DNA from 3 places in the Micromonospora sp. L32 genome. Region 1 is predicted to be linked to each of the others. Evidence: riboswitches for the same ligand, from Rfam matches in the RefSeq annotation. Region 1 holds a riboswitch; each other region holds the start of a gene.
What was found. A riboswitch is a leader RNA that binds a small molecule or an ion and turns the genes downstream of it on or off. The one in region 1 is predicted to bind cyclic di-AMP.

Region 1 (10,444 bases):
AGCCGGTGCGCGGCCAGGAACGCCGCCATCCGCTCGTAGCGGTTCCGGTGGCCGGCGTGCATGGCGGTGTAGTCCGCCTCGGCGTAGAGCTGCGCGGCGTCGATGTCGGCGGGCACCTCCTTCATCGTCCGGTGCGGGATGTCGAAGTACCGGGCCAGCTCCAGCGTGCGCGAGTCGTGCGCGAAGAGGTAGCCGGGGGTCCCGGCGACCAGCGCGGTGATGGTGCCGTGGATGCGGGTGCCGAAGGCGAAGTCGAACCCGGAGAGGTAGTCCATCCAGGTCCACGGGTCCAGGAACATCCGCACCTTGTCCTCGACGAACAGCGGGTGGGAGGTGTGCACCGGGATCTGGCTGGTCTTTCCCCGGTCCTCCGGAGCGTCGCCGTAGAGCAGCGTGCCGAGGGTGGTGAGGTCCTGCGGCAGGTAGCGCAGGTTCGGGTAGCGCCGGTGGTGCGCGGCGATGATCTTCGCCATCGACCTGACGTACGGGGAGACGGTCAGCGCCACCCGGGCGTCCGGCTCCAGCGTCGGCCTGGTCTTCTCCACCGTCAGCCGGTCGCCGTGCAGGAACATCGACGGGCAGCCGATCACGTCGACCGCCGAGAAGCCCAGGGTGCGCAGGTAGCTCTCGGTGATCTCGCCGCGTACGCCGATGCTGGGCGAGCGGTTGAGCACGGCCCGGACGAACCGGCTGACCACGGCGTCGATCGGGCGCAGGTACTCCCGGTCGCCGGTGACGTCGGTCTGCACCCCGACCCCGAGCACGACCACCGGGATCTTCAGCCGCTCGACCAACCGGGTCATCAGCTCGATGCGGTGCGCGTAGCTGCGCCGGAAGGCGTTGGCCAGCGGGATGACGTAGACGTCGTACTTCTCGTTGATCTCGTCGGCCTCGCGTGGGTTGACCTTGAACTCGGTCGGCGTGATCGCGGCGGTCGTCGTGCTGAGCAGCTTGTGGGCGGCGTGGCTGAAGACGAGGTTGCCGTTGTTGGCCCCGATCCAGTCGCCCTCGAAGGCCTCCTCGGCGGAGCGGACGTCGAACGGGCCCTTCTTCGCCCGCATCAGGATCCGCTCGTGCATCGCCGCTCCATCTCGTGGTCCACACGTGCCGGGGCGGCCCGGTGGGAGGACGCCGGCCGGCCCGCCGCCGGGCACGACGTCGGCGGGGGTCCGGGGAATATTAGGGCAATCTGCAGCCCGCGTACATCTCCCGGTGGGTCGGCGTCCCCCGGCCCGGTCGTGGCGGCCCCACCAGCCGGTAGGGTGCCCGGACGGCGGCACGACCGGTGCCGCCGTCCGGTGCCGGGCCGCGGTCGCGGCGGCGAGCGGCCGGGGGAGGAGAGGTACGTGCGGGTGAGCGTGGCGACGGCGGAGTGCCCGGCATGACGAGCGCGGTGGGCGCACCGACGGCCACGGCGAGCCGGCTGCCCTCGCTGACCGGGCTGCGCTGGGTGGCCGCGATGCTGGTCTTCGGCTACCACGCGGGCACCATGCGGATCGTCGGTGAACCGGACTACCAGGCGGTCGTCGGCGGGGTGTTCACCCTGGGCCTGTCCGGGGTGCAGTTCTTCTTCATCCTCAGCGGGTTCGTGCTGGTCTGGTCGGCCCGCGACGGGGAGCGGCGGCGCGACTTCTGGCGGCGGCGGCTCGCCAAGATCTACCCGAACCACGTGCTGACCTGGGTGGCGGCCCTGCTGGTGATGTGGTGGTTCGCGGACACCATCGTGCCCCGCGCCGCGCTGGAGAGCCTCCTGCTCGTGCAGGCCTGGGACCCGACGCCCGGCTACTTCTACAGCATCAACACGGTGAGCTGGTCGCTCTCCTGCGAGCTGTTCTTCTACCTCTGCCTGCCGCTGGTGCTGCCGGCGCTGCGCCGGGCCCGGGCCGGCCTGCTCTGGGCGGTGGTGGCGGCGGTGCCGCTGCTGATCGTGGCCCTCTGGCCCGGGCAGGCGCTGGTGCCGGAGGAGAGCACCTGGTGGTTCACCCAGATCTTCCCGGTGGTCCGCTCGCTGGAGTTCTGGCTGGGCGTGGCGGCCGCCGAGCTGCTGCGGCGGGGCCGCTGGCGGGGGCCCGGCCTGCCGCTGGCCAGCCTCATCTTCGTGGTCACCTGGGTGGTGGCGGGGCAGTGGATCCGCGCCGAGCTCTGGGCGGCGATCCTGTCCGTGGCGTACATCCTGGTCATCACCGCCGCGGCGGACGCCGACGTGCGCGGTCGGCCCTCGCCCTGGCGGCACCGCCGGCTGGTCTGGCTCGGTGAGGTCTCCTTCGCCTTCTACCTGGTGCACGTGCTGGTGATGGTCACCGTGCTGCGGGCCACCGGCCACCTCGGCGTCGGGCTGCCCGGCTGGTGGGGACCGCTGGCGGTGCTCGGCTTCCTGGCCGTGAACCTGGTGCTGGCCGCCCTGCTGCACCGCTGGGTCGAGACGCCGATGATGCGCCGCCTGGCACCCCGTCGCCGGCCCCGTCCCGCCCCGTCCACCCTGGACGCGGCGGCGGCGCCGACGCCGCGCCCCACGCCGGCGCCGCGGGCGGCCGCCGACGGCGCGCCGGCTGGCCGACCCATCGAGTACGCGGGCCCGCGCGACCCCCACTGACCCCCCGTCCACCCCGGCCGGTACCCGGTCCGGTCCGCTGCCCGTGCGCCTCGCGCGGTTTGCGGCGTGTCGCGGTGACGTTCGCCGGGGAGGGCGCGACACGCCGCAAACGGGCGGGCGACTGTCGCGACGCACGTTGGTGAGCGCCGCGCCGACACGCCCGGCGACGCTGCGATCACCCGGCATCGGCGGTAGCGTGGTGCCGTGCTCCCGGTCGCGCTCACCAGTCCTCTGTGGTGGGTGGCGCGCTGGAGTTCCCGGCTGCTGACCGGCCTCGCCCTGGCGGTCGCGCTCTCCCTCGGCGGTCCGGCCGTGCCGGACGCCGGCGCGCTCACCGCCGCTCCCAGCCCGGCGGGCGCACCGATCCTCGTCGATCTGGCGGTGCCCGACGGGTTCGCGGTCCGCGCGGCCGCCGTCCCCGCCGTGGCGCTCGCCGCCGGCGACGCCCAGAGCGAGGGCCGCGCATTCGTCGCCCCGCCCGCCGCCCCGCTCGCTCCGGTCACCTCGATCGACCCGGTCGGCCGGCCGGCCCATCCGGTCACCTCGCCGCCGCTGCCCCTGACCGGGCTGGCCGCCGCCGCGACCGGTCCCCGCGCCCCGCCGCTCGGCTGACCGCCACGCGGGGCCACCCGCGACCGCGCCCTCGAGAACCTCACCACCGCACCCGCCCCCGGCACGCGGCGCCGCCCCGGCCTCGCCCCGTCGCCCCCCGGGCCGGTGTGGGACTCCTCTTTCCGCATCCCGCTTCCGGGAGGTGCCCACCGTGAACACCGTCCTCTACCAGTTCCTCGTCGAGGTCCCGACCGCCGCCGCCATCTGGTCGGCCCTGCTCGTGCTCGCCCTGACCGTGCTCACCGTGCTGGTCGCCCGCCCCGAGCGGGACCCGGCCCCCGACGAGCCGGTCGTCGACCCGGCCGCCGACCCCGCGACCGAGCTGGCGGACCTGCGCCGGTACGCCGAGGAGGTCGCCGTCGCGGCGGCCGGCGCCGCCCAGACCGCGCGCCGGTGGCGGGATGCCTGGCTGGCCGCCCAGGAGGAGGTGGACCGGGCCTGGACGGCGTACGACGAGGCGGAGACCGCCGCCCGCCGGTTCACCGGCGCCGCCGCGCTGCCCGCCCCGCGTACCCCGCGCACGCCGGCCGAGTACGCGGGCCGGGAGCGCTGGCTGCACCAGGCGGCGGTGGCGGCCCACTGGCGCGGTGAGCTGCCGGTGGAGCGGCTGCGGGACGTCTTCGCGCACCGGGACGGTTGGGACCCCCGGCGGCACCCCGTCGAGCAGGAGGTGCTGCTGGCCCGGGCGGTACGCGACGGCCGGCGGGACGCGTACCGGGCGGCGGCCGGGCGGGAGCGGTCGGCGTGGCGGGACGCCGAACTGGCCGCCGAGGCGGCCCGCGCGCTCGCCGTCGAGGCGTACGCGGCGGCGGAGCGGCTGCGTCCCGCGCGGCTGCCCGCCCAGCGGACGGCGACGGCGACGGCCCGGACCGCGCTCGCGGCGCGGTGGCGGCCGGCCCGGGTGGGCTGAGGACGCGACCAAATTGTTACCCGTATTTCCGTGAGTCGCGTCACGGCGATCGGGAAACCGGTCATCCGGTCACAGGCGGTGACATCGATCGCGACGATCGGCAGTGTTTGCCGCCGCGCTGTCCGGTTGTCGCCCGACGGTCCCGGAACAACCGCCTGTCCCATTGAGTGACGTCAGTGTCGAACTGTACGGCAAATTTGTCGCCCTGATCATGTTTAAGCAGCTGGCGGCGCTTGGCCGACACGTGACCGACCAGTAATGTCGCCCGGGTCCGGTGCGGTTTCCGATCGCAAGAGGCGACGCCGCGCCGACCCGCTCAATCGTGATTCCACGAACCGGGGACCCATGCACGTCCGGGGTGAATCCGCGGGCCACGGCCCGTGGTAGGGCGCTCTTCCCGCCCGAATCCGTCAGCTAACCCGGTAGGCGGTGTCGGAAGGAGTTCCAACTTTTGCTGCTCCCTCGCATTCCTCGGCTTGCTCTCCACCTCGGTACCGGGGTGTTCGTGCCGGTCCGCCGCGCCCTCGCGCGCTGATCCCGGCCCCACCTCGCCGCCCGGTCACCGACCGGGCGCACCCCCGCCGAGCGGCCTCGCACACCGGTTCTGACGCCGCGCGTGACGTCCCGTCACGCGCCGGTCCGGCACGCCGCTCCCGCCCTCGTACCGTGGAGGAAAACACGTGAAGCACCCCCTGAAGCGGCAGCTGCGACGCCTGGCCACCAAGCGGTCCTACCAGCTGGTCGCCGGCTCGGCCGCCGCGCTCGTGCTCGTCTCCGGCGCCAGCACGCTGCTCGCCGACGAGGCGCCCGCCCGCCAGCAGACCTCGGCCGCCGTCGCCGAGGTGGCGCCCCGGCTGGACGACGTCGCGACCCGCAGCCAGGCCCGCGTCGCCGCCCCGTCCCACAAGCCGTCGCCCTCGGCCAGCCCCTCGCCGTCGGCGAGCGCCACCAAGGCCAAGGCGGACCCGGACCTGACCCGCAAGGCGGCCCCCAAGCCGCCGTCGACCAAGGTCCTCCGTTACGACTACCAGGCGCAGACCACCTTCTACAACTGCGGTCCGGCCGCGGTGCGCAACGCGCTCAGCGCGGCGGGCATCGAGCGGACCCAGGACGAGCTGGCCGGCCCGCTCGGCACCACCGAGATGGGCACCAACTCGGCGCTGGACACGACCCGGGTCCTGAACCAGATCGTCAAGGGCGACCCGTACCGGACTCGGATGTTCCGGGGCACCCCCAGCTCCGCGCAGATCGACCGGCTCCAGGCCGACGTGATCGCGGCGATCACCGACGGCCGGGGCGTCGTGGTGAACGTGGCGGGGAGCGCCACCGACACCGACGGCGGCTGGCACTCCTTCCCGGGCGGCCACTACATCGCGGTGGTCGGCTACAAGAACGACGGCCGGACGGTCCGGATCGCCGACTCGGCGGACCCGAACCTGCCGTCGTACTGGGTCAGCACCATCGACCTGGCGAACTGGATCGCCACCCGCGGCTACTCCGCCTGATCCAATACCGTCGCTCGTCCGGGCACCGGCTCCCCTGGGGGCCGGTGCCCGTCGCCGTTGGCGCGGGTCTCGCGCGCCGCGACCGGGCGGTGGCACACTGCGGCCCATGACCGACGACTCGGGTACCCGCCGGCTGCTGTTGCTGCTGCACGGGATGGGCACCACCGGCGACGTGTGGCTGCCCTGGGCGCCGCTGCTGGAACACCGCTGGCCGGGCCGCTGGCTGGCGCCGGACCTGGCCGGCCACGGCTTCTCGCCGCCGCTGCCGGGGTACTCCTTCGCGGGGTTCGCGGAGCAGGTCGCGGCGGGGCTCGGCCCGGTGCCCGAGGGGGCCCGCCCGAGTGACCGCCTGGTCGTCCTCGGCCACTCCCTCGGCGGGGTGGTCGCGCTGGCGCTGGCCGCCCGCGACGCCGGGCTCCCGGTGGACGCGGTGGTCGGGCTGGGCATCAAGGCGGTCTGGTCGCCGGCCGAGCTGGCCCGGGCGCGCGAGCTGGCGGAGCGCCCGGTGACCTGGTTCGCCACCCGGGACGAGGCGGCCCGCCGCTACCTGAAGGTGGCCGGCCTCGGCGGGCTCTTCGCGCCGGACCATCCGGTGGTCGACGCGGGGCTGCGTGCCGAGGACGGCCGCTGGCGGCTGGCCATGGACCCGGCCGCCTTCGCGGTGGGCGCGCCGGAGCTGCCGGCCCTGCTGGCCGCCACCGACGTCCCGGTGCTGCTGGCCCGGGGCGAGCACGACCCGATGGTCAGCGACGCGCAGCTCGCCGAGCTGGGCGTGCCGGTGGCGACCCTGCCCGGCCTCGGCCACAACGCGCACGTGGAGGACCCGGCGGCGGTGCTGGCCCTGCTCGACCCGTACCTGTGACCGGTTGCGGACGCGGGCGTCGCCGTCGTGGGTCGCATGCGGCTCGGGACCACCTGCCGGACGTTCGAGCTCTCCGTCCATGCCGGACCTCGCCACGGCGCCGCTCAGCTCGGCTGCCACGCCGCCTGCTGTCGTGACGGGTCGGCCGCAGGCGGCACGTTCGATGCTTCTTCGCTGCTTCCGCGCGGGCGGTCGCTCAGTCGGAGATGCCGGTGTGCCCGACGACCTTCTCCACGGTCAGGCGCACCAGCAGCTCGCCCGGCACGGCGTTGCGCGCCCCGTATGCCTCGGCCAGGTCCGGCCCCATGTAGCGCTCGGCGATCCGGATCGCCCACCGCCGCATCTCGGGCAGGTCCTCGGTGATCGTCGCGCGCCCACGCAGCGTCACGAACGCGTACGGCGGTTTCTCGTCGTCGACGCACAGCACGGCCCTGCCGTCGCGGGCGAGGTTGCGGCCCTTCACCGAGGTCTTGCCGGTGTTGAACAGCACGTCGTCGCCGTCGAGTACGAACCACACTGGGACGACGTGCGGCGAGCCGTCGGCCCGGGTCGTCGCGAGCTTGCCGGTGCGGGTGCCGTACGAGACGAACTGCTGCCACTCCCCGTCGATCATCGACTTCGCCATGCGGCCATTATGGTGCCGTCCGGCGTCTCAACCATCGCAGACTGCTGCTGCCTGACGCCTCGCCTACAAGGCGCTTTCGTCAAGAGTCGTAGCGTCCGCTGGCGTCCACCAGGTTCGGGTCGGAGCCGACGCCCGTTCGCACTCATCTGGCTTCGGCCGCCATCGTTGATGTCAACGAGTGATGTCAGCCGCTGTTGTCGGCTCCCTGCCGCTGGTAGAACCGCTGGATGGATCAACTGACCGACCCGGTTGCCGGGCTCGACGAGGTCCCGTGGGAGTCGCTGCACCACGCGTATGGGCCGGCCGTCGACGTACCGGAACAGTTGCGGGCGTTGCGCTCGGCGGAGGTGCCGGTCCGGCGCCGTGCCTTGTCCGAGCTGTTCGGCAACGTCTACCACCAGGGCACGCGGTGGGGGGCAAGTTGTCACGTGGTGCCGTTCCTGGTGGCGCTCGCTGACGACCCGGACACCCCGGACCGGGCAGCGGTGGCCGACCTGCTCCGTTCGGTGGTGCTCGGCGACCGGCGCGACGACGAGCTGCCGTTCGACCCGCGGCGGACCTTCGCCGCCGCCGAGGGGATCACCGACGACCAGGCGGCCCTGGTGGAGCGGCATCTGGAGGCCGAGGACCTGTTCGAGCACGAGGAGGTTGCGGAGCTGGCTGACAACGTGGCGGTCCGCTGGGAGGCCGACGCCTTCCATGCTGGAGCCCGGCACACCGACCGGTACGTCCGCTGGCTCACCGATCCGGACCCGCAGTTGGCCGCGTACGCCGCCGAACTACTCGTCTGGTTCGCACCTGACGAGGCCGCGTTGGCCGGGCTCATCTCGGTCCCTGGTGACGAGGCCCGCGCCGCCACCCGGGCGAGCGCCAACCTGACCCTCGCCCACTGTCCGGTCGGCTCGGAGCGGATCGACGCCCGCCTTCCGCGAGCTGCTGTCCGCGAATACAGCGGTCGTCCGGGTCACGGCGGCGGTGGGACTGGCGTACCGGCTCGGCGACCAGCTACCCGACTTGGCCCTCGACGTCCTCACCGACGCCCGCAGCTCCGACGTCGATGCCGAAGTACCCGGCTGGGACCGGTCGGTGCGCGGGTTCGTGGCCCTCGCGTTGCACCGGCTCGGTCTCGGCTGACTTGTCGCTGCGACACACGGTTCAGGAACGGGTTTGCACTTCCTGCTGGACGCGGCCCCAGCTGCGGAAACGTAATTAGCCCCGCAGGAGCTTGCTTGACCAGTCCCCGCATAGTCGGGATCTTCAACCGTTGTGGTCCGGTCCCCACCCACGTAGGTCGTCGGGCAGGTGTGCGCGCGAACGCGGTGTGCAACGATGATCGGCATGTCGACTCCACGAAAGGGCAATGCCGCGTAGGCGCCCCACACAACTGCGTGCCGACTCCATTTACCGGCGACGGCTTGACGGGTCAACCTCTGTCATCCCCGGGCTCTCGGTCCGGGGCTTGAGAGCCATCGCCTACCTCGAACGCACCCGCCTCTGGAACCAGGCCGTGTCTGATGCACTGCGGACCTGGTCATGGTTCGTGCGCCACCCTTCGCATCGCTTGTGGGACCCCACTGCCGTCTGTGGGGTGATGGAGTGCTGTCCGAACCCGCCCGAGCTGCGCTGGATCCTGGACGTCGCCGTTGCCGTCCTGCCGCCGAAGGACGCCCGAACCGTCCGCAAGCAGATCGCAGCCCTCGATGAGCTGTGGTGACACGCCGCAACGGCATCTCGTCGGCTCGGGCGCCTCCGACCCGTCGTTCATGACCCCGTCGGATGTCAACGCCTGCGCGCCGCAGTATGGCTGCATCTGCCTACCCCTACCTGTCCGCGTCTCCTCGACGTAGGCGAGGGCTGCCTGACCGGCTCGCCGCTACCGCTCGTCGGCCTAGGCAGGGGCGGTCGTGCAGGAACCAGGCGTCGCTGCGTTGGTCTCTGTTGCAGCTAGGGTTCGGCTGTACCGTGCTCCGGACCACCAAGCCGCGCTGACCAGACGGCAAGACCATGGCCCCGGCGCTGGGCGCCGGGGCCATCGAGCCCATTCATCCTGGCGGAGGCTGGTCATCAGCTCCCGGAGTCCGGGAACAGGTACAGGTCGAACCACGTCTCCTGGTTGTCAAGCAGCAACTGCTGGCTGCCGTAGAGGCTGGGGGGGCCAGCATGGGTGCCGGTGAGGGTGTAGAGGCCCGGATCGACGGCGAATTGGAAGCCACCGTCGGGGCCAGTGACAACCTCGATCCCAGCCGGCTCCAGCCGGATCGTCGCCCCCTCCACCGGCAGCCAGGTGGTCGCGTCGAGCGCTTGGCCCTTGAGGTTCGAGATGGCGGACACCGTGAAGGTTCCCTGCGTCATGGGGCTGAGCCGGCCGTGGCGGTCGACCGCCACCGCGTACATCGGATGCTCACCGCCCACGCTGCCGACGTCGATCGTCACATTGGCCGTACCATCCGGCGCCGCTGGGACCTCGCTGTCCAGCTTGGTGTCGTCGACGCTGTACCGGAACCTGGTCACCGTGGTGTCCCCGTTCGCGTCGAACCGAATGGCGATCTGGCCACCTCCGGCGACGCTGTCCCCGTTCGGGAAGCTGATCGCCGGTTGGAGGGGCACCTTCGTCCCGCCTGCCCGCCCGACGGCCGCCGACGCTGGCGACGCCACCAGCGTCGTACCGGCGGCCAGCAGCATCAGCGACGCGGCGGTTGCAGCGAGCGCGCGGCGAGTAGCACCGGTCCGCGCCCCCGAGGTTAGTCCGACAAACATTCCAGCCCCCGCATCATCAGAACGTCACGGCGCGATCAACCTAGCCAGCAAGATGATCTCCGTCAACGTCTTTCGACGCGGTGCGAATGGACCTGTGGGAAGCACTCAAGCGCCTCGGCGATTCCCTCGGCACTTGACCATTGCTGTACTTAGCTGCTGTACGGCAGCAGAAAGGCCAGCTCCCAATACTGGGCAGTGGCCTTTGACCTGCCTGCGCGATACTGGGATCGAACCAGTGACCTCTACCGGCCACCGCTGTCATATCGATGCCTGTTCGCTGTTTCTTCCGCCGAGCCGCCCGAGCCTGTGGAGCACTCGGGCGGCTGCTGACAGTGGCCGCCCTCGGCGGACGCTTGGGCAGGTTCAACTAGCCAGGAAGTACCACTCCATCCCGACACTGATCACCGAAGGTGAGGCGTACCCTCCGCTTCCGTTGCCGTGGTAGCGGTAGAGATCGCCGTTCGAGTGCAGGGCGACCAGGTCGCCCTTGCCGTCGCGGTTGAAGTCTCCGAGTCCGGCGATGTCAATGAAGTTGCCCCAGCCGCAGCCGACCTGCACGCCGCTGCTGAAACCTCCGCTG
Region 2 (10,444 bases), on a different contig from region 1:
ATTTCCGCCCTGGCCTCCGCGCACCCGGAGCCGTCCGGGCGCGGCCCGGGGACACGGCGGCGAAACACGCTGCCCACGTCCCGGTAATGTATGAAATCTGTATCACGTATACCTTGACGTATCTTTCGCTGCGTGTGACGGTGGGCGGCGAGGCCGCCTCCGTCGCCGGCCGGGTGTGACCAGGCCGATCTCGCGAGGGACCGAGGTGAGGCAATGACCCTGACCGATCCGACGCAGGCGCTCGCCGAGCTGCACGCCGGCAACCGGCGCTTCGTGACGGGCGCGCAGCGCCACCCCAACCAGGACTCGCTGCACCGGACGGCGGTCGCCGACGGCCAGCACCCGTTCGCGGTGATCGTCGGCTGCTCCGACTCCCGCCTCGCCGCCGAGATCATTTTCGACCGGGGTCTGGGTGACCTCTTCGTGGTGCGTACCGCCGGGCACACCGCCGGCCCCGAGGTGCTCGGCAGCGTCGAGTACGCGGTGAGCGTCCTGGGCACCCCGCTGGTGGTGGTGCTCGGCCACGACTCCTGCGGGGCGGTGCAGGCCGCCCGGGACGCCGCGCGGACCGGCACGCCGCCGGTCGGGCACCTGCGGGCGGTGGTGGACGCGGTGGTACCGAGCCTCCAGCGGGCCGCCGAGCAGGGCGTCGACGACGTTGACGGGATCGTCGACATCCACATCGCGCAGACCGTCGAGGCGCTGCTGGGCAACTCCGCCGTACTGGCCGCCGCGGTCGCCGAGGGGCGGTGCGCGGTGGTCGGCATGTCGTACCGGCTTAGCGCCGGTGAGGTGCGGACGGTGGCCGCGGTGCCGAGCGTCGTGCCGGCCCAGGCCGACGGTCGGGCGACCGCCGTCGCCGGCTGAAACCCCCCGCACGCGACGAGGGCCGCCCCACCGGGGACGGCCCTCGTTCGGTACGCGTCGCGCGCTAGAGCATCGACATGTGTACGTGGTCGGTGTGGTTCGACGGTCCGCTGTACGACTTCCACCCGGTCGCCGGGAACCAGATCTGCCGGTTCCAGATCACGTAGTAGATGCCGAGCCGGTCGGCGTTGCGGATCAGGAACGCGGCGAGGTTGTTGCCGTACATCCGGGTGTCGTTGTTGTACCAGGGCGCGAAGCCGCTCCGCTGCAACGACCAGTCGCAGGCCTTGCCCTTCGGGTGGTCCCACGGCCCACCTGGCCGGTAGCAGCCCGCGAACCGGGTGAAGCCGGCCCGCCGGACCTCCTTGTACGCGTGCAGTGTGCGCGGCGTGATGGTGCCGGAGGTGGTCGGGTCGTTCTCGGTGCGCGACTCGGGCCGCCAGCCGCCGTCGGCCGTCCGGCCGGGGCCGATCCGGGCGACCGGCGAGGTCGCGTCGACCAGGCCGCCGGTGAAGCCCCGGCCACCGACCAGCTGGAGGGCCTTCTCCGCCTCCCGGCTCTCCCGGGCCATGTCGTTGGTGAGCTTCTGCTGCTCGCGCACCTCGGCGTCGAGCGCCAGCTTGGCCTGCTCCGCGCGGTTCTTGGCGGCGGTGACCTTGGCCAGCTTCTGCGCGTTGACCATGTTCAGCTCGTCCAGGGCGGCGGCGCGCCGGACGAACGAGTCCGGGGCGTCGCTCTCCAGCAGCATCGCCACCGCGCCGATCCGGCCGGTCCGGTACGACTGCGCCGCGATCTGCGAGACCGTCGGCTGCAACGCCGCCAGCTCGTCCTGCGCGCGCCGCACCTCCAGCCCGAGCTGCTGCTGGCGCTTCTTGGACTTCTCCAGCTGCGTCTTGGCCTTGGAGTACTCGCGGTTGCGCAGCTCGATGACGTCGGTGAGCAGCTTGGGCTCGCCGTCCTCCTCGTGCCCGGAGGGGGTGGGGGTCGAGGGCGCGGCGATCGCGGCTGTCGGCCCGCCGAGGATGGCCAGCGCGGCGAACACGGCCACCACCGGAGTCAACCAGCGGCGCAGGGGTGCCGTCACAGTGTTCCCTTCCGTCGACCGCCGACCGGGTTAGCTGACGGGTTCGGGACGGAAGTGGCCCCTACCGCTCGCGCGGATTCACCCCATGTACCTGGTTCCCCGGCTCGCCTCGCGGCGATTGGGCGGCGGTACCGCAGGCGCCGCTGCGCGCCTTCGGCGGTGACCGGCAGCGAGGTTACCCGAGAGTCGTACCGGGGATCTACGTCCAGAACCCGACTAAAAGCGTTATTTCGTCGTAGCGATGCGTGACGAGTGACGCGTTCGTCAGGTTCCGCGTCGGCGTCGGTCACGCAGCGGAGTCTCACCATGCGGTGTCCGTGCTCCTTTCCGGGTCGGGCCACCGTGCGGGGGCCGGGGTGGACGGTCCGCCGGGACGCGACGCGCTCAGCGCCTCGAGCGCCGCGTCCCGGTCGGCGGAGGGGCGGGGCGTGGGTGCCGGTCCGGTGTCCCGGGCCGGATCGTCGGCCGGGCCACGACCGGCGGTGGCGACCAGCGCGGCCAGCGCGGTGGTCAGCGGTACGGCGGCGACCAGGCCGAGCGTCGCCACCGCGCTGCGGACGATCTCCTGAGCCAGGAACTCGCTGGTGAGGATCTGGCTCACCGGACGGCTGTCGGCGGTGAGCAGGAGCAGCAGCGGCAGCGAGGCGCCCGCGTACGCGAGCACGATGGTGTTCACCGTGGAGGCGATGTGCGCCCGGCCGACCCGGGTGGCGGCCCGGTAGAGCTGCGTCCGGGACAGTCCGGGGTTGGCGTGCGCCAGCTCGGTGACGGTGGCGGCCTGGGTGACGGTGACGTCGTCGAGCACGCCGAGCGAGCCGATGATGATGCCGGCCAGCAGCAGCCCGTGCAGGTCGACGTCACGCTGGTACATCGACAGCGTGGTGGCCTCCTCGCTGCCGAACCCGGTCAGGTGGGTGGCGGCGGTGGCCAGGCTGCCGAGCAGTCCGGTCAGCACCAGGCTGCCGAGGGTGCCGAGGACCGCCACCGAGGTCTGCGCGGTGATCCCGTGGGTCAGGTACAGCACCACGAACATGATCAGCGCCGAGCCGGTGATCGCGATCAGCAGCGGCGAGCCGCCCGCCGCGATGCCGGGTACGACGAAGGTCAGCAGGATGGCGAAGCTGGCGCCCAGCCCGGCCAGTGCGGCCAGTCCGCGCAGCCGGCCGAACGCCACGATCGCCGCCGCGAAGAGCGCCACCAGCCACACCAGGGGCTTGCCCCGCTGGTGTTCGGCGATCTGGTAGCTGGTGGCGGTGGGGTCGGCCGGGTCGGCGAGCTGGACCAGCACCACCTCGTCGCCCACCGCGACGGTGGGCGCGCCCGGACCGGCGGGCACCGGTGTCTCCACCTGCTGGCCGCTGTCCGGGCCCTGCTCGACCCGGACCGTCACGGTCCCGCACGGCCCTTCGGCCGCGCCGGGCGGTGCCTCCGGGGTCGGCGGGCAGGGTTCGGTCACCACCCGGGTCACCGTGCCGTGGTGGCGTGCCGGCTCGGCGCCGCCGTCGGCCTGCCGCGAGTCGCGCGGCCACAGCACCAGGGCGGCGATCACCGTGACGACGAACAGCGGGACCACCGTCGCGACGAGGATCCGCCGCACCCCCGATGGGGCGGACGGAGCGGGACGGGTGTGGTCGGCGCCCATTGCGAGTCTCCCAACGATCCAGGGCGGGGTACGTGTCAGCCGGCCGTTCGGTTCACCGGCGGGACGCGCGTGGCGGGCCGCGTACCCCGGTGTGGGCCCTGGGTGCCGGCGGGGTCACCCAGCGCGATCGGACGGCGCGGTCGCCCGGCGTGGCGACCCGCCCGGGCGGTCGCTGACGGCGGCCGAGCCCGGCGCGGTACGCGGGCCGGCGGCAGCAGCGGCGGATGGCGAGTCATGGCCGGTGAATCGTAGCCAGGTTCGGTGCGGGTCCGCCCGGTTCGTGCCGTCGGCAGCGCGCTCACCGGGCATCGTGGGGGCATGGACCAGCACGCCGGACCGGCGCGGCACCCGGGGTCGGACCGGCACCGGGGGCACGACCGGCACGCCGGCCACGACCCGGAGATGTTCCGCCGCCGGTTCTGGCTCTGCCTGGCGCTGACCCTGCCCGTGGTCGCCACCAGCCACATGGTGATGGAGTGGTTCGGCTACTCGCTGGAGTTCCCCGGCCGGTCCCTGGTCGGGCCGGTGCTCGGCTCGGTGGTCTTCTGGTGGGGCGGCTGGCCGTTCCTCGTCGGCGCGGTGCGCGAGGTGCGCGACCGGGCCCCGGGCATGATGCTGCTGATCGGGATGGCGATCAGCGTCGCGTACGCCGCCTCGCTCGCCACCAGCCTGGGCGCCTTCGAGCTGGACTTCTGGTGGGAGTTGGCCGCCCTGGTCACCATCATGCTGCTCGGGCACTGGCAGGAGATGAAGGCCGTCGGGCAGGCGCGGGGCGCCCTCGCGGCGCTGGCCGCGCTGCTCCCCGACGACGCCGAGCGGGTCGGGCCGCAGGGCGGCACCGAACGGGTGCCGGTGAGCGGCCTGCGGGTGGCCGACGTGGTGCTGGTCCGCCCCGGTGGGCGGGTGCCGGCCGACGGGCGGATCGTCGACGGGGCCGCCGAGCTGGACGAGTCGATGGTCACCGGCGAGTCCCGCCCGGTCTCCCGGATGGTCGGGGACCGGGTGGTGGCCGGCACCGTCGCCACCGACTCGGCGATCCGGGTTCGGGTGGAGGCCGTCGGCGACCAGACCACCCTCGCCGGCATCCAGCGCCTCGTGGCACAGGCGCAGCAGTCCGGCGGGCGGGCGCAGGCGCTGGCGGACCGCTTCGCCGCCTGGCTCTTCTACGTCGCCACCGGCACCGCCGTGCTGACCGTCGTGGGGTGGACCGCGCTGGGCGAGCGGGACGAGGCGGTGGTCCGGACCGTCACGGTCCTGGTGATCGCCTGCCCGCACGCGCTCGGCCTGGCCATCCCGCTGGTGATCGCGCTCTCCACCGCGCTGGCCGCCCGCTCCGGCGTGCTGGTCCGCGACCGGCTCGCACTGGAACGGATGCGCACCGTCGACGTGGTGCTCTTCGACAAGACCGGCACCCTCACCAGGGGCGAGCACGCCGTGGTCGGGGTGGCCGCCGCGCCGGGGACCGGCGAGGACGAGGTGCTGCGGCTCGCCGCCGGGGTCGAGGCGGACAGCGAACACCCGCTGGCCCGGGCGATCGTCGCGGCCGCCGCCGAGCGCGGCGACCCGGCCCCGGCCGCCGGCTTCCGTTCGCTGCCGGGGCGCGGCGTCCGGGCCGAGATCGACGGTACGCCGTACGCGGTCGGTGGCCCCGCGCTCCTGCGCGAGCAGGGGCTGGAGCTGCCCGGGGCGCTGGAGCCGGCGGCCCGGCGCTGGGCCGAGCGCGGCGCGGCGGTGCTGCACCTGGTCCGCCTGCCGGACACCGTCCTCGGCCTGCTCGCGCTCGCCGACCAGGTACGCCCCGAGGCCCGGGAGGCGATCGCGGAACTGCGTGCCGAGGGGGTTCGCAGCATCGCGATGATCACCGGGGACGCCCGCACGGTGGCCGAGGCGGTCGCCGCGGACCTCGGTTTCCGGCCCGGCGTCGACGAGGTCTTCGCCGAGGTGCTCCCCGCCGACAAGGACCGGAAGGTTACCGCGCTGCAACGCCGGGGGCTGCGGGTGGCGATGGTCGGCGACGGGGTCAACGACGCGCCGGCGCTGGCCCGGGCCGACGTGGGGATCGCGATCGGGGCGGGCACCGACGTGGCGATCGAGTCGGCCGGGGTGGTGCTCGCCTCCTCCGACCCGCGCGGCGTCGCCGGGGTGGTCCGGCTGAGCCGGGCGGCGTACCGGAAGATGCGGCAGAACCTTGCCTGGGCGGCCGGCTACAACGTGGTGGCGCTGCCGCTGGCGGCCGGCGTGCTGGCCTTCGCGGGGGTGGCGCTGAGCCCGGCGCTCGCCGCGGCGCTGATGTCCGCCTCGACGATCGTGGTCGCGCTCAACGCCCAGCTGTTGCGCCGGGTACGCCTCTGATCCCGCCCGGTTCGGGCTAGCGTGGTCGGGTGCGAACGGCGACGGCGCGGCCGGCCGGGTGGTGGGCCCGGCTGCTCCTGCTCGCCTGCACCCTGCTCGGGCTGGCCGCCATGCACACCATCGGCCACAACACGCACTCAGTCGCGTCCCACCCGGACGGCCACGCCGCCGTGTCGCAGCGGGCGCCGGTCGCTCAGGCCGGCGGGCTCGAGGTGGTCCCGGTGGCCCACGGCGCGACGCCTGAAGCGGTCCCGGCCGCCCATGTCGCCGGGCCGGTGTCGTTCGCCGGCCAGGTCGGCGCGGTGGCGCTTCCCGCCGACCAGCCGGGGAGTGCCCCGAGTGGCTGGAGTGTCTGCCTGGCGGTGCTCGGCGCCGTCACGGTGGCGCTCCTGCTGGCGACGCTGCTGTTCGGCCGTGCCCACCACGCGATCGCGACCCGCCATTCGTCCCGGCCGTCGCGTAGGCCGCGCGCCCCGCCACCCCGCCCGGTCGGGCTTCGCCTCGCCACGGTGTCGGTGCTGCGCAGATAGGACGCCCCGACGCGGTACCGCCGCGTCCCGAGTCCGCTGCGTACGTCCTCACACCGAAAGGTCTGATCGTGTCCACTCGTACCATCGCGCGCCGTGCCGCCCTGGCCGGCGTCGCTCTCAGCACCGCTCTCACCCTGGCCGCCTGCGGCGGCGACGACCACCAGGCCGGCTCCGGCCACGACATGCCGGGCACCGGTGCCAACGCCGGCCCGTCGGCCAGCGCGTCCGCCACGTTCGACGACGCCGACGTGATGTTCGCCCAGATGATGATCCCGCACCACCAGCAGGCGGTGCAGATGTCGGAGCTGGCCGACAGTCGTGCCGGGGACCCTGAGGTCGAGCGCCTCGCCGCGCAGATCAAGGCCGCCCAGGCGCCGGAGATTGCCACCATGACCGGTTGGCTCACCGCATGGGGCCGGCCCGTCCCGTCCGGCAGCCCGAGCGGCGGCCACGACCACGGCATGCCGGGCATGATGTCCGACGCCGACATGGCGAACCTGGCGGCCGCCTCCGGCCGGGAGTTCGACCGGCAGTTCCTGGCCATGATGATCGCCCATCACCAGGGCGCGATCACCATGGCGGAGCAGGAGATCGGCAACGGGGTCAACGCGGACGCCAAGGCCATGGCGCAGCAGATCATCACCGCCCAGCAGGGCGAGATCGACACCATGAGGAAGATCCTCGCCCGGCTCTGATCGCCGCCGGCCGGGACGCCTCGGAGCCGTCGTGGCTCCGAGGCGTCCCGGCCGGGCGGGGTGAACCCGCCGGTCGGGCTGCGCGGGCTCAGCCGCGCTTCATCAGGCGGCCGACGGCGGCCATCATCTCGGCGGCCATCTCGTCGGCGCGGCCCTCGGCGGCCCCCTCGTGCATGCAGTGCCGGGCGTGGCCGTCGAGCAGGCCGAGGGCGACCTTGTCCAGGGCGGCCTGGATCGCCGAGATCTGGGTCAGCACGTCGATGCAGTACCGGTCGTCGTCGACCATCTTCTCCACGCCGCGGACCTGGCCCTCGACGCGGCGCAGCCGCGCGAGCAGCTGGTCCTTGCTGGCGGTGTAGCCCCGGGTCGGGGTGCTCGGTGTGGTCATGGCAACCAGGATAGCGTACCCCCTGGGGGTATGCTACGGTCCTCGGGAGAGCTACCCCTGGGGGGTATAGCATGGATGCGGGAGGAGAGTTGCCATGGTCACCACCACGTACCAGGTGCAGGGCATGACCTGCGGGCACTGCGTCAACTCGGTCAGCACCGAGGTGAGCGCGATCCAGGGCGTCAGCGACGTCCAGGTGGACCTGGCCTCCGGCCGGGTCACCGTCACCAGTGAGAGCCCGCTGGACACCGAGTCCGTACGCGCCGCCGTCGACGAGGCCGGGTACGACCTCGTCGAGGCGTGACGGGGTCACGACCCCAGAGAACCGAGGTATCACGATGAACACGGCGACGAAGCTGAGCGGTTTCGCCCTCGGCCTCGCGGCGGTGTTCGGCACGGCGTACGGGGTCGGCCACCTGGCCGGCCCCGTCACCCCGGCCGCCGGCACCCGCCACGAGCCCGCCGGCGCCGGCCACGGCTCCGACCCGCACGGCGGCTCCGACTCGCACGGTGCCGACCCCGCCGGTGCCACGCACCTGCCCGGCGGGCTGCTCGTCTCCGACCGCGGCTACACCATGCAGCCGGTGGACGCCCCGACCGGGCAGTTCGCCTTCCGGATCACCGGCCCGGACGGCGCTGCGGTGACCGGCTACGAGATCGCCCACGACAAGCGGATGCACCTGATCGTGGCGCGGCGCGACCTGTCCGGCTTCCGGCACGTCCACCCCGAGCTGGGCGCCGACGGCACCTGGCGGGTGGACTCCCCGCTGGGCGGGCCGGGCGTCTGGCGGGCCTTCGCCGACTTCACCCCGTCGGGCGGGGAGCCGCTCACCCTCGGGGTCGACGTGACCGTCCCCGGCCAGCTCCAGCCCCGGCCGCTGCCGGCACCGGCCGCCAGCACCACGGTCGACGGCTACACGGTCACCCTCACCGGCACGCCGCAGCCGGGCCGCACCAGCCAGTTGACGCTGACCGTCAGCCGGGACGGGAAGCCGGTCACCGACCTGGAGCCGTACCTCGGCGCGTACGGGCACCTGGTGGCGTTGCGGCAGGGCGACCTCGCGTACCTGCACGTGCACCCGGAGGGCGTGCCCGGTGACGGGCGTACCCCGGCCGGGCCGGCCGTGAGCTTCGCCGCCGAGGTGCCCTCGGCCGGCAGCTACCGGCTCTACCTGGACTTCCGGCACGGCGGGGCGGTGCGCACCGCCGAGTTCACCGTGCTGGCCGGCGACGCCCCGGCGGCCCCGGCGAGCACCCCGGGCACCCGGGCCACCCCGACCGCTCCCACCCCGACCGCCGACGCCGGCCACGGCGCCCCCGGTCACGGGCACAACTGATCGGAGGTGCCGCGATGACCCCGACCACGAACTCCCTGCCGGTCGCACCGCACCGGATCGAGCTGACCATCGGCGGGATGACCTGCGCGTCCTGCGCCGCGCGGATCGAGAAGAAGCTCAACCGGATGGAGGGCGTGACCGCCACCGTCAACTACGCCACCGAGAAGGCCACCGTCCGGTACGCCGACCAGGTCACGCCAAAGGACCTCATCGCCACGGTGGAGAAGACCGGCTACACCGCCGTCGTGCCTCCCCCGCCCACCCCGGCCGGTACGGCCGGACCGGCCGCCGAACCGGCCGACGAGCTGCGCGGCCTGCGGACCAGGCTGTGGGTCTCGGTCGCGCTGACCGTGCCGGTGATCCTGCTGGCCATGGTGCCGGCCTGGCAGTTCACCTACTGGCAGTGGCTGTCGCTGACCCTGGCCGCCCCGGTGGTGGTCTACGGCGGGCTGCCGTTCCACCGGGCCGCCTGGATCAACCTGCGGCACGGCGCCGCCACCATGGACACCCTGGTCTCGCTCGGCACCCTGGCCGCGTTCGGCTGGTCGCTCTGGGCGCTCTTCCTCGGTGACGCCGGGATGCCCGGGATGACCCACCCGTTCCGGCTCGACATCACCCGCACCGACGGCGCCGGCAACATCTACCTGGAGGCGGCGGCCGGCGTCACGGTGTTCATCCTCGCCGGCCGGTACTTCGAGGCCCGTTCCAAGCGGACCGCCGGCGCCGCCCTGCGCGCCCTGCTGGAGCTGGGCGCCCGGGACGTCGCGGTGCTGCGCGGCGACGTCGAGACCCGGATCCCGGTCGACCAGCTCGCGGTGGGGGACCGGTTCGTGGTCCGCCCCGGCGAGAAGGTCGCCACCGACGGGGTGGTGGACGAGGGTACGTCTGCCGTCGACGCCAGCATGCTCACCGGCGAGTCGGTGCCGGTCGAGGTCGGCCCGGGCGACACCGTGGTCGGCGCGACGGTGAACGCGGGTGGCCGGCTGGTGGTCACCGCCACCCGGGTCGGTGCGGACACCCAGCTCGCCCAGATGGCGAAGCTGGTGGAGCAGGCGCAGTCCGGCAAGGCGGCCGTGCAGCGGCTGGCCGACCGGATCTCCGGCGTCTTCGTCCCGATCGTGATCGCCCTGGCCGCCGGCACGCTCGGCTGGTGGCTCGGCACCGGGGCGGGCCCGACGGCCGCGTTCACCGCCGCGGTCGCCGTGCTGATCATCGCCTGCCCGTGCGCGCTCGGCCTGGCCACGCCCACGGCGCTGCTGGTCGGGACCGGCCGGGGAGCCCAGCTCGGCATCCTGATCAAGGGGCCGGAGATGCTGGAGTCCACCCGCCAGGTGGACACCGTCGTGCTGGACAAGACCGGCACGGTCACCACCGGCCGGATGACCCTGGTCGACGTGCTCCCCGACCAGGGGGTCGACCGGGCGGAGCTGCTCCGGCTCGCCGGGGCGCTGGAGGCCGGCTCGGAGCACCCGGTCGCCCGGGCGGTCGCGGCGGGCGCCGCCGAGGCGGGCGCGCTGCCGCCGGTCACCGGCTTCGCCAACGCCGAGGG
Region 3 (10,444 bases), on a different contig from region 1:
GGTGGCCCCGCCGGACGCGGTGGAGAGCAGGGATTCCAGCAGCCGGATCGGCACCGGCCGCCCGTCGGCCAGCCAGCGCCGGTGGATCGCCAGCAGCCAGTCGGCGTACGGGGTGGGCACCCCCGCGGGGCGCGCCGGGGGGCGCTCCCAGTTGGCGTGCGGGAGCAGGAAGTCGATCTGCGGCGGCTCCTGGGCCAGCAGCGCCTCGTAGACCGCGACCGGGTCGTTGGCCAGGTCGATGGTGCACAGGATGCCGGCGTAGCTGGACCGGTATTCGGGGCGGCGCAGCAGCGCCAGCCCGCGCAGCACGGCGGCGTGGCTGCTCTGGCCGCTGGCGTAGCGGCGGTGCAGGTCGTTGGCCGCCAGATCACCGTCGAGCGAGATGCCGACCTTCACGTCGTACGCGACGAGCACGTCGCAGATGCGCGGCGTGAGCAGCACGCCGTTGGACTGCATCCGCAGGTCGAGCCGCGCCACCGGGTCGATCCGGCGGCGCAGCTCGGCGGCGGCGGCGGCCAGGCCGCCCGCGCCGGCCAGCAGCGGCTCGCCGCCGTGCAGCACGACGCGGACGGTGTCGAGCCCGTGCGCGGCGGCGTGTTCGGCGATCCGGCGCGCCGCCTGCTCCAGTGTGGACGCCGCCATCACGTGTGGCTGGTGGCGCCAGGACTGGTCGGGATGCTGGTAGACGTAGCAGTGGTCGCAGGCGAGGTCGCAGCGGCTGGTCAGCTTGAGCACGTACTGACTCAGCGGGCTGACCTGCCCGGGCGGCTTCCTGCCCGGCCCGCCAGCGTCAGATCGAAGAGCCGAAGCCTGCGACATCGACGCCGGTCGGGCGGTCGACCCTGCGGTCGTGGACCCGGGCGACGGCACGCGCCCGGGAGAGGGAGATCTGGCCGAGCGGTGTGTGCCGCAGGTCGTCCAGTGGCGGCGGGCTCGGGGTCGGGGTCGGGGTCGGGTCGGGACGGACTGCGATGCGATCCACGTCGGTTCCCCCATATGCGGTTGATGGTCGGTCGACATCCACGGTCGACGACACCATCGAAGATAATACATTTCACGCGCTGTGATGTCACTGATGCGCTGTGCCATCTTCTTCGATCATCTTCGCCATCCAGCCCTCGTTGGAGAGCGAGATGATCCGCTCGGCCTCGGCGACGAACGCGTCGTCGTCGGTCCAGCCGTGCCCGGCCTCGCGGGTCACGCACAGCCGGGTCAACTGGTCGGCCGTCCGGGCGAACTCGATCTGCTGGGCCTCGTACTGCTGCGCGGCCCCGTAGCCGACCAGCGCGGTCGTCACGGTCGCCGCGACCCCGAGCCACGCGGTCAGGCCCAGCCCGTCGCCGAGCACCCCGACGGTCGCGGCGAGCAGGGCGCTGGCCACGGTCACCGCCGTCGCGGCCCACCGGACGCGCGCGGCCAGCCGGGCCATTCGCCGCGCCATCGGCGTGTAGTAGCCCGCCACCTGGCCCCGCACCCGGATGCTGAGATAGCTCGGCACGTCCTGGATGTCGGGCAGCGGCCGGGCGACCGGCGCGAGGCCGACGGTCCGCCCGACCAGGTCACCCGAGTCGTCGAGCAGGGTGTCGGCGCGCCGCAGCAGCACCCGGTCGCGGTCGGCGCCGGCGAACGGCGCCACCCCGGCCAGGTAGCGGTGGATGTCGGCCTTCAACGCCTCGGAGACCGACCGCAGCCGGGTCCACGCGTGCACCGTGTCCCGCGAGGTCCACCGCGCGGCCACCGGCACCAGCAGCAGCGCGGCGGCGGCGAGGATGGCCAGCGCGCGGCTGGCCGTCCGGTGCGGCTCGCCGAGCTGGGTGGCGAGGGAGCCGGCGACGGCGGCGCCGATGGTGAGGCCGGCGACCGTGCGCCGCGCGCGCACGACGCGCCGTTTCTCGGCCACCGCGGCCTGCGACCAGACGCTCTGCCGCTGCCAGACCATCGTGACCGCCGACGCATCGAAGTTCGCCACGCCCGCATGGTAGGTCAGCCGCGCCCACGGGCCCGGGACACCGGGCGGCGGACGGGTCTAGCCGCGGGTCAACCGCTCGAGGTGCTCCGCCTCCCGCGGCGACGGCTCGCTCGGTCCGCTCAGCCGCAGCCGCCACCGGGTCGTCCCGCCGTCGGGGCCGCGCAGCTCGCCGCGCGCCAGGGCACGGTCGATGTCCTGCCGCACCCGCTCCTCCAGGTGCGGTTCGGTGGCGAAGAGGATGTGCAGGCGTACCTCGTCACCGGACCGTTCGGCCCGGGTGTGGTGGGACGCGACCGGACACGGCGGCTCGTGTTCCCAGTGGCCGCAGAGGGCCGTGGTGATGGCCGCCCCGGGCACGCCCGGATCGGCGTCCGGCGCCATGTCGAGAACCGCCTGGTGAGCGAACCCCTGCCGCATGGCCACATTGTGCCCCTGCGGGCCGTCCTCTCTCCCAATGCCGCACCCGCAGATGCGGTCGCCCACCCGCCATCACCCTCGGGTACGCGAGGCACATCGCCGCTTCCACCACGCAGACGCGAGCCGCTAGGGTGACCCGGTGACCGTGTTCCGGATCAGCGAGGCCGCCGAGCTGTTGGGCGTCAGCACCGACACCGTGCGGCGCTGGGTGGACGCCGGACGCCTGCCGGCGACCCGGGACGAGCACGGCCACCGGCTGGTCGACGGCGTCGAGCTGGCCGGCTTCGTCCGGGCCCAGGCCGCCGAGCCGGACGGGCGCGCCGAGTTCTCCTCGGCCCGCAACCGGCTGCGCGGGATCGTCACCGCCGTCGTCCGGGACACGGTGATGGCGCAGGTCGACATCCAGGCCGGCCCGTTCCGGGTGGTCTCGCTGATGAGCCGCGAGGCGGTCGACGAGCTGGGCCTGACGGTCGGCTCGGTCGCGGTCGCCGTGATCAAGTCCACCACGGTCGTGGTCGAGCGGGCCGCGCCGCTGCGCGGAAGGAACAGCTGATGACGAGGATCCGCGCCGCGCTGGCCGTCCTGCCGATGGTGGCCGCGCTCGGCCTCGCCGGCTGCGGCGACGACGCCGACGACGGCGGCACGAGCGGGGTCGCCGGCACGGTGACCGTCTTCGCCGCCGCGTCGCTGACCGGGTCCTTCACCACGCTGGGCCGCCAGTTCGAGGCCGCGCACCCGGGCGTGCGGGTCACCTTCAACTTCGCCGGCAGCTCGGCCCTGGCCACCCAGATCACCCAGGGCGCCCCGGCGGACGTGTTCGCCTCGGCCGCCCTGAGGAACATGGCCACCGTCACCGACGCCGGGGCCGCCGCCGGCTCCCCCACCGTCTTCGCCCGCAACCAGCTGGTCATCGCCGTGCCGAAAGGCAACCCCGGCGGGGTCACCGGGCTGGCCGACCTGACCCGGCCCGGCGTCAAGGTGGCGCTCTGCGCCGAGCAGGTGCCGTGCGGAGCGGCCGCCGCCCAGGCGCTCGCCGCCGCGCGCGTGCCGCTGACCCCGGTCACCCTGGAGCAGGACGTCAAGGGCGCGCTGTCCAAGGTGACCCTCGGCGAGGTCGACGCCGCGCTGGTCTACCGCACCGACGTCAGATCCGCCGCCGCGAAGGTGGACGGCGTCGAGTTCCCCGAGTCCGCCCGCGCGGTCAACGACTACCCCATGGTGGTGCTGAAGGACGCGCCGAACCCGACCGCCGCCCGCGCCTTCGTCGAGCACGTCCGCTCCGACCAGGGCCGGGCTGTGCTCACCGCCGCCGGCTTCCAGCCGCCCACCGGGTCGTGACCGCCGCACCGGACGCCCCGGCGCCGCGTACCCGGCGGCGGCCCGGCCGGCGGGTGCCGGTCGCGCTGCTCGTACCGGCCGGGCTGGGGCTGCTCTTCCTGGTACTGCCGCTGGCCGGGCTGCTGGCGCGTACCCCGTGGGCGACGCTGCCGCAGCGGCTCACCGCGCCGGGCGTGCTCACCGCGCTGCGGCTGTCGGTGCAGTGCGCCACCCTGGCCACCCTGCTCTGCCTGGCCTGCGGCGTACCCCTGGCCTGGCTGCTGGCGCGGGTGGAGTTCCCCGGCCGCCGGGTGGTGCGGGCCCTGGTCACCGTGCCGCTGGTGCTGCCTCCGGTGGTCGGCGGCGTGGCGTTGCTGCTGGTGTTCGGCCGCAACGGGCTGCTCGGGCGGTGGCTGGACGGCGCCTTCGGCCTCACCCTGCCGTTCACCACCACCGGCGTGGTGCTCGCCGAGGCGTTCGTGGCGATGCCGTTCCTGATCATCGCCGTCGAGGGCGCGCTGCGCGGCGCGGACAGCCGCTACGAGGAGGCGGCGGCCACCCTGGGCGCGGGCCGGTGGACCACCTTCACCCACGTCACCCTGCCGCTGATCGCTCCCGGCGTGGCCGCCGGCGCGGTGCTCTGCTGGGCCCGGGCGCTGGGCGAGTTCGGGGCGACCATCACCTTCGCCGGCAACTATCCCGGCCGGACCCAGACCATGCCGCTCGCCGTCTACCTGGCCCTGGAGACCGACCTGGACGCGGCGATCGTGCTCAGTCTGATCCTGCTCACCGTCTCGGTGGCGATCCTCGCCGGCCTGCGTGACCGCTGGATCACCAGCCCGTGAGCGCCCCGCTGCTGGACGGCCACCTGGTCGTCGACCGAGGCGCCTTCCGACTCGACGTCCGGCTGACCGTCGGCGCCGGCGAGGTGGTCGCGCTGCTCGGCCCGAACGGCGCCGGCAAGACCACCGCCCTGCGCGCCCTCGCCGGGCTCCAGCCGCTCACCGCCGGCCACGTCCTGCTCGACGGCGTCGACCTGGACCGGCCCGACCGGGCCCGCTGGATCCCGCCGGAGCGGCGCCGGGTCGGCGTGGTGTTCCAGGACTACCTGCTCTTCCCGCACCTGAGCGCGCTGGACAACGTCGCGTTCGGCCCCCGCCGGCAGGGCCTCGACCGGCGGGCCGCCCGCGAGCAGGCGGCCGGCTGGCTGGACCGGGTCGGGCTGTCCGGGCACGCCCGGAGCCGGCCGCGCCAGCTCTCCGGTGGGCAGGCCCAGCGGGTCGCCCTGGCCCGCGCGCTCGCCGTACGCCCGCGGTTGCTCCTGCTCGACGAGCCGCTGGCGGCGCTGGACGCCCGGACCCGCCTGGACACCCGGGCCCACCTGCACCGGCACCTGGTCGACCACGACGGCGCGACGCTGCTGGTCACCCACGACCCGCTGGACGCACTCGCCCTGGCCGACCGGCTGGTCATCGTCGAGGACGGCCGGGTGGTGCAGGAGGGGGACGCCGCCACCGTCACCGCCCGGCCGCGCACCGACTACGTCGCCCGCCTCGTCGGGCTGAACCTCTACCGGGGCCACGCCGACGGACACCAGGTACGCCTCGACGACGGCTTCGCCCTGGCCACCGCCGACCGGCTGGACGGCGACGCCTTCGTGGTCTTCCGGCCCGCCGCCGTGGCCCTGCACCCGCGCCAGCCCGACGGCAGCCCCCGCAACACCTGGCCGGCCACCGTCGCCGGAGTGCAGCGGCACGGGGACAACCTGCGCGTGCAGCTCGCCGGCCCGGTCCCGGCCGCCGCCGACGTCACCCCGGCCGCCGCCGCCCAGCTTCGCTTGGAGCCCGGGCAGCGGGTGTGGGCGGCGGTCAAGGCCAGCGAGACCCGGGCGTACCCGGCCGGACCGGCGTAGCTAGCGGTCCGGATCCGGCTCGAAGACGTCCGGGACGCCGTCGTGGTCCTCGTCGACGGTCTCGATCTCGTGTACCCGCCGGTAGGCCCGGGTGCGCGCGCGCAGGATCACCGTCGCCAGCAGCGCGGAGAGCAGCGAGCCGGTGAGCACGGCGACCTTGACGTGGCCGTCACGCACGCTGCCCAGGCCGAAGGCCAGCTCGCCGATCAGCAGCGACACGGTGAACCCGATCCCGCCGAGCAGCGCCAGGCCGAGCACGTCAAACCAGTTCAGCCCCTCGTCCAGGTTGGCCCGGGTGGACCGGGACACCAGCCAGGTGGCGGCCAGGATGCCCACCGGCTTGCCGACCACCAGGCCGACCACGATGCCGGCCGCGACCCGGTCGGTCAGCGCGGTGGCCAGCCCCGCCAGGCCGCCGACCGTGACGCCGGCGGAGAGGAACGCGAAGATCGGCACCGCCACCCCGGCGGAGATCGGCCGGAACCGGTGCTCGAAGTGCTCGGCCAGGCCCGGCCCGGCGTCCGGCCCACCGGCGGCCTCGCTGCGCAGCACCGGGACGGTGAAGGCGAGCAGCACCCCCGCCACCGTGGCGTGCACCCCGGAGGCGTGCACCAGCGTCCAGGTCACGGCGGCCAGCGGCAGCAGCAGCCACCAGGACCGGACCCGGCGCTGCACCAGCACGGCGAAGAGCGCGAGCGGCACCAGGGCGGCCAGCAGCGGCGGCACGGCGAGGCTGGAGGTGTAGAAGACGGCGATGATGACGATGGCGAGCAGGTCGTCGACGACCGCCAGGGTGAGCAGGAAGGTACGCAGCGCCGACGGCAGCAGCCGTCCCACCACCGCGAGCACAGCCAGGGCGAACGCGATGTCGGTGGCCGTGGGGATCGCCCACCCCCGGGCGCCGTCGACCCCGGCGACGAGGACGAACAGCACCGCGGGTACGACCACCCCGCCGACCGCCGCCGCCACCGGCACCGCGGCCCGGCGCGGGTCGCGCAGGTCGCCGGCGACGAACTCGCGCTTGAGTTCCAGCCCGGCGACGAAGAAGAAGATCGCCAGCAGCCCGTCGGCGGCCCAGGTGCCGAGGGTGAGATCGAGGTGCAGCGACGCCGGGCCGACGGTGAGGTCACGCAGCGCCCGGTAGCCGTCCGCCCAGGGCGAGTTCGACCAGAGCAGCGCGAGCAGCGCCCCGACGAGCAGCAGCGCCCCGCCCACGGTCTCCTTGCGCAGGATGGCGGAGATGCGCCTGGTCTCGCCCCAGGAGCGGCGGGCGAACAGGCTGGTACGGCGCCGGGGGGCGTCGGTCACGGGGTCTCCTCGTCGGCAGGGGTCGCGTCATCCATCGCCGACCAGACTTCCCGGCACACCAGGGCCAACCCTATCCCCGCCCCCCGGCCGACGGCCCGACGACCCGGCGACGCGGACGCGCCGGCGGGCCGGTCCACGCGCGCCGGGTACCCCGCCGGCAGCGGCCCGAACCACGACGGCGCTGTGGACGCGGCGACGCCCGGCCGGTCGTCCGGCCGGGCGTCGCCACGGTGCCCAGGTGCTGAGGTCAGAGGCTGAGCTTCTGACCGGGGAAGATCAGCCCCGGGTCGGCGCCGACCACGCGCTTGTTGCGCTCGTACAACGCCTGCCAGCCACCGGCCAGGTCCCGGGCGTCGGCGATCTGCGACAGGGTGTCACCCGGCCGCACCACGTACACGTCGCCGGTCGCGGCCGGCGCGCTGCGCCGCTGGCTGCGGGTGCTGTGCTGCTCCCGCGAGGACCGCTCGGTGGCGGTGGCCTTCGACGAGCCGGAGCGCCGCTGCGACTTCTGCGACTTCTCCGACTTCTCTGAGGTGCTGGAGTAGCTCTTGGTGGAGCCGCCCTTCCTGCCGCAGGTCGGCCAGGCCCCGATGCCCTGACCGTCGAGCACCTTCTCGGCGATGGCGATCTGCTCGCCGCGGCTGGCCAGGTCGGCGCGGGAGGCGTACTTCTTGCCGCCGTAGCCGGACCAGGTGCTCTGCGAGAACTGCAGGCCGCCGTAGTAGCCGTTGCCGGTGTTGATGTGCCAGTTGCCGCCGGACTCGCACTGGGCGATCGCGTCCCAGTTGACGCTGGCGGCGCTCGCCGGCGACGCCGGCGCCAGGACGGCGGCGACCCCGGTGACCGCACCGACGGCGAGCGTGCCGACGGCGATGCGGCGCGAGCTGACCCGTCGGTGACGGGCGGTGTATTCAGTTGCCATGTGGATTCCTCCACGCCGACGAGGTGAGCTGTCGGGTTCGGGCCGAGGAGCCCGGCCGCCCGTGGGCGGCTTCACCCCGAGGTGACGTGCACCGAGGAACGTGTGGGTCCCCCGCTCCATGCCCGCTGACAAAGGTCCCACCGGCCGGCGGCATGGATTAGGCGTTACCGGCCGTGGTGTCCGCGATCGCGAACACGAACGACGTTAGGAATTGTTTCGGGCGATTGCCCACCTCTTGTGAAGTTCTTCACCCGGCTGAGCGACGGCTTCGTGCTTCGAGTTGCGGGTTGGTCGGCGGTGCTCTACAAGGGCCGGTCGGGAACCTGTCACCACTGGGCCGAAAGCCTCGCTCCGAGCGGCGGATCAGCTGCCGTGCCTCGCCGTCTTCGCTGGTCAGGCGGCCTCGATCGGCGGCCCGCGCCGCCGGACGGTCAGCGTTGCCGCTGATTGGCGACTCATGTCTGGGCAGCCCGGCCGCCGACTCGGACGGTAGGGAGCAGAGCGCGGCCACGGCGCCGACGCGTCGGACCCGCCGGATGCCGGGCGCCGGCGCCCTGGCCGGCACGGTCCGCCCCGGTTCGCGGCGGCCGACCATCCGCGAGAGGAAGGACCTCCATGGACACCGTCAGCATCGACACCGACTACCTCGTTGCCACCTTGGACGAGGACGACGACCCGGAGAGCCTGGCCGGCGACGAGGTCGACTTCGACCTGGCCGCCGCGCTGGAAGAGGAGGAGTGAGATGGGCGTGCACCTGGCGCCCGCGCTGCGGGTGCTGCGCGAGGAGATAGACACCCGGTGGCCGCAGCGGGACCGCAAGTCCGACGGCTGGTTGGGCGACGCCAGTCACCAGGCGCGCCGCTCGGACCATAATCCGGACAGTGACGACCAGTCGGTCAACGCGGTGGACGTGGACGTCGACGGGATCGACCCGCTGCTGGTCGTCCGGCAGGCCGTCAGCCATCCGTCCACCCAGTACGTCATCTACGACCGAAAGATCTGGAGCCGTACCCGCAGCTTCCGGCCGGCCCGGTACACCGGGCCGAACCCGCACGACAAGCACCTGCACGTCAGCGTCAGCCACCAGCGGAGCTTGGAGGACAGCCGCCAGGCGTGGGGCATCGCCACCGCCACGACGGCGCGGCTCGGCGACCGGGTGCTGCGCGCCGGCTGCCGGGGCGGCGACGTCCGGGAGTTGCAGGCCGTCGCCAACCGCCTCGGGGCCCGGCTGACGGCCGACGGGGTGTTCGGGCCGGCCGTGGCCGCCTGGGTACGGTCGTTCCAGACCGCCCGGAAGCTCGACGCCGACGGGGTGGTCGGCCCGCGTACCGTGGCGGCCCTGCGCGCGGCCGTCAAGCCGGCCCCGTCGGTGCCCAGCGGGCGACCGGCGACGCCGGTGTCCGGGGGCAGACCGGGCTCGCGGACGCTGCGGCGCGGCAGCAAGGGCGGGGACGTGGCCTTCGTCCAGCGGTTCGTCGGCACGAAGCGGTGCGGCCCCGCGAGCGGCGCCTTCGACGCGAGGACCGAGGCCGGGGTGCGCTGGTACCAGGGCATGCGGGGGCTGACCGTGGACGGGGTGGTCGGCCCGGCCACCTGGGCGGCGATGGGCGTGCGGGTCGGTTCGTGACCAGGCGGCCCCGGCCCGGCGCTGCACCGGGCCGGGGCCGTCGTCGCGTCAGAGGCTGCGGGCCAGCCGGTCGGCGAGGACCCGGGCGAACCGGGCCGGGTCGGCCAGGTCGCCGCCCTCGGCGAGCAGCGCCATGCCGTACAGCAGCTCGGCGGTCTCGGTGAGGGCGGCGGAGTCGCCGCCGCGCTCGTGCGCCGCGCGCAGGCCGGTGACCAGCGGGTGGGTCGGGTTGAGTTCGAGGATGCGCTTCACCTTCGGCACCTCCTGCCCCATCGCGCGGTACATCTTCTCCAACGTGGGCGTGATGTCGTGGGCGTCGCCGACGATGCAGGCCGGCGAGGTGGTCAGGCGGGAGGAGAGCCGCACCTCCTTGACGCTGTCGGCCAGCGCGCCGCCGAGGAAGGCGAGCAGGGCGGCGTACTCCTTGGCCTGCCGCTCCCGTTCCGTTTCGGCCTCCTCGCGCTCCTGCGCGGTGTCCAGGTCCACCTCGCCCTTGGCGATCGAGCGCAGCGGCCGGCCGTCGAACTGCGCGACCCGCTCCACCCACACCTCGTCGACCGGGTCGGTGAGCAGCAGCACCTCGTAGCCCTTGGCGCGGAAGGCCTCCATGTGCGGCGAGTTCTCCAGCATGGCCCGGGTGTCGCCGGTGGCGTAGTAGATCTCCTCCTGGCCGTCCTTCATCCGCTCGACGTACTCGCGCAGCGTGGTGTGCTCGGTGGCGTCGTGGGTGGAGGCGACCGAGACGATGTCGAGGATCGCCTGCTGGTTGTCCGGGTCCTCCAGCAGCCCCTCCTTGACCACCCGGCCGAACTCCGACCAGAAGGTCCGGTACCGGTCGGCGTGCTCGGTGCGCATCTCCTTGACGGTGGCGAGCACCTTGCGGACCAGCCGGCGGCGCACGATCTGGATCTGCCGGTCCTGCTGGAGGATCTCCCGGGAGATGTTCAGCGACAGGTCGTGCGCGTCCACCAC

Region 2: linked by a shared signal. The riboswitch ahead of ACTMTB_RS27150 (coiled-coil domain-containing protein) and the one ahead of ACTMTB_RS20785 (C39 family peptidase) in region 1 are both predicted to bind cyclic di-AMP.
Region 3: linked by a shared signal. The riboswitch ahead of ACTMTB_RS24705 (transglycosylase family protein) and the one ahead of ACTMTB_RS20785 (C39 family peptidase) in region 1 are both predicted to bind cyclic di-AMP.

Annotation. Positions count from the first base shown of each region.
Region 1 covers NZ_JBQHDD010000007.1:256,023-266,466, forward strand. The annotation lists gene ACTMTB_RS20765 (polysaccharide pyruvyl transferase family protein) at 1-1,079, opposite strand, end outside; gene ACTMTB_RS20770 (acyltransferase family protein) at 1,382-2,593, shown strand; gene ACTMTB_RS20775 (hypothetical protein) at 2,798-3,205, shown strand; gene ACTMTB_RS20780 (hypothetical protein) at 3,357-4,115, shown strand; cyclic di-AMP (ydaO/yuaA leader) riboswitch at 4,419-4,559, shown strand; gene ACTMTB_RS20785 (C39 family peptidase) at 4,796-5,620, shown strand; gene ACTMTB_RS20790 (alpha/beta fold hydrolase) at 5,727-6,482, shown strand; gene ACTMTB_RS20795 (PPOX class F420-dependent oxidoreductase) at 6,679-7,107, opposite strand; gene ACTMTB_RS20800 (hypothetical protein) at 8,083-8,241, shown strand; gene ACTMTB_RS20805 (hypothetical protein) at 8,567-8,821, shown strand; gene ACTMTB_RS20810 (hypothetical protein) at 9,172-9,789, opposite strand; gene ACTMTB_RS20815 (FG-GAP repeat domain-containing protein) at 10,228-10,444, opposite strand, start outside.
Region 2 covers NZ_JBQHDD010000012.1:62,299-72,742, forward strand. The annotation lists gene ACTMTB_RS27145 (carbonic anhydrase) at 214-867, shown strand; gene ACTMTB_RS27150 (coiled-coil domain-containing protein) at 932-1,951, opposite strand; cyclic di-AMP (ydaO/yuaA leader) riboswitch at 1,956-2,086, opposite strand; gene ACTMTB_RS27155 (YibE/F family protein) at 2,253-3,593, opposite strand; gene ACTMTB_RS27160 (copper-translocating P-type ATPase) at 3,912-5,945, shown strand; gene ACTMTB_RS27165 (hypothetical protein) at 5,975-6,475, shown strand; gene ACTMTB_RS27170 (DUF305 domain-containing protein) at 6,544-7,170, shown strand; gene ACTMTB_RS27175 (metal-sensitive transcriptional regulator) at 7,259-7,558, opposite strand; gene ACTMTB_RS27180 (heavy-metal-associated domain-containing protein) at 7,653-7,862, shown strand; gene ACTMTB_RS27185 (hypothetical protein) at 7,897-8,895, shown strand; gene ACTMTB_RS27190 (heavy metal translocating P-type ATPase) at 8,910-10,444, shown strand, end outside.
Region 3 covers NZ_JBQHDD010000010.1:48,028-58,471, forward strand. The annotation lists gene ACTMTB_RS24660 (FxsB family cyclophane-forming radical SAM/SPASM peptide maturase) at 1-819, opposite strand, end outside; gene fxsA (FxSxx-COOH cyclophane-containing RiPP peptide) at 791-982, opposite strand; gene ACTMTB_RS24670 (DUF4231 domain-containing protein) at 1,070-1,969, opposite strand; gene ACTMTB_RS24675 (hypothetical protein) at 2,027-2,386, opposite strand; gene ACTMTB_RS24680 (TOBE domain-containing protein) at 2,526-2,939, shown strand; gene modA (molybdate ABC transporter substrate-binding protein) at 2,948-3,724, shown strand; gene ACTMTB_RS24690 (ABC transporter permease) at 3,721-4,548, shown strand; gene ACTMTB_RS24695 (ABC transporter ATP-binding protein) at 4,545-5,615, shown strand; gene nhaA (Na+/H+ antiporter NhaA) at 5,616-6,923, opposite strand; gene ACTMTB_RS24705 (transglycosylase family protein) at 7,171-7,845, opposite strand; cyclic di-AMP (ydaO/yuaA leader) riboswitch at 7,844-8,019, opposite strand; gene ACTMTB_RS24710 (hypothetical protein) at 8,461-8,586, shown strand; gene ACTMTB_RS24715 (peptidoglycan-binding domain-containing protein) at 8,588-9,472, shown strand; gene htpG (molecular chaperone HtpG) at 9,521-10,444, opposite strand, start outside.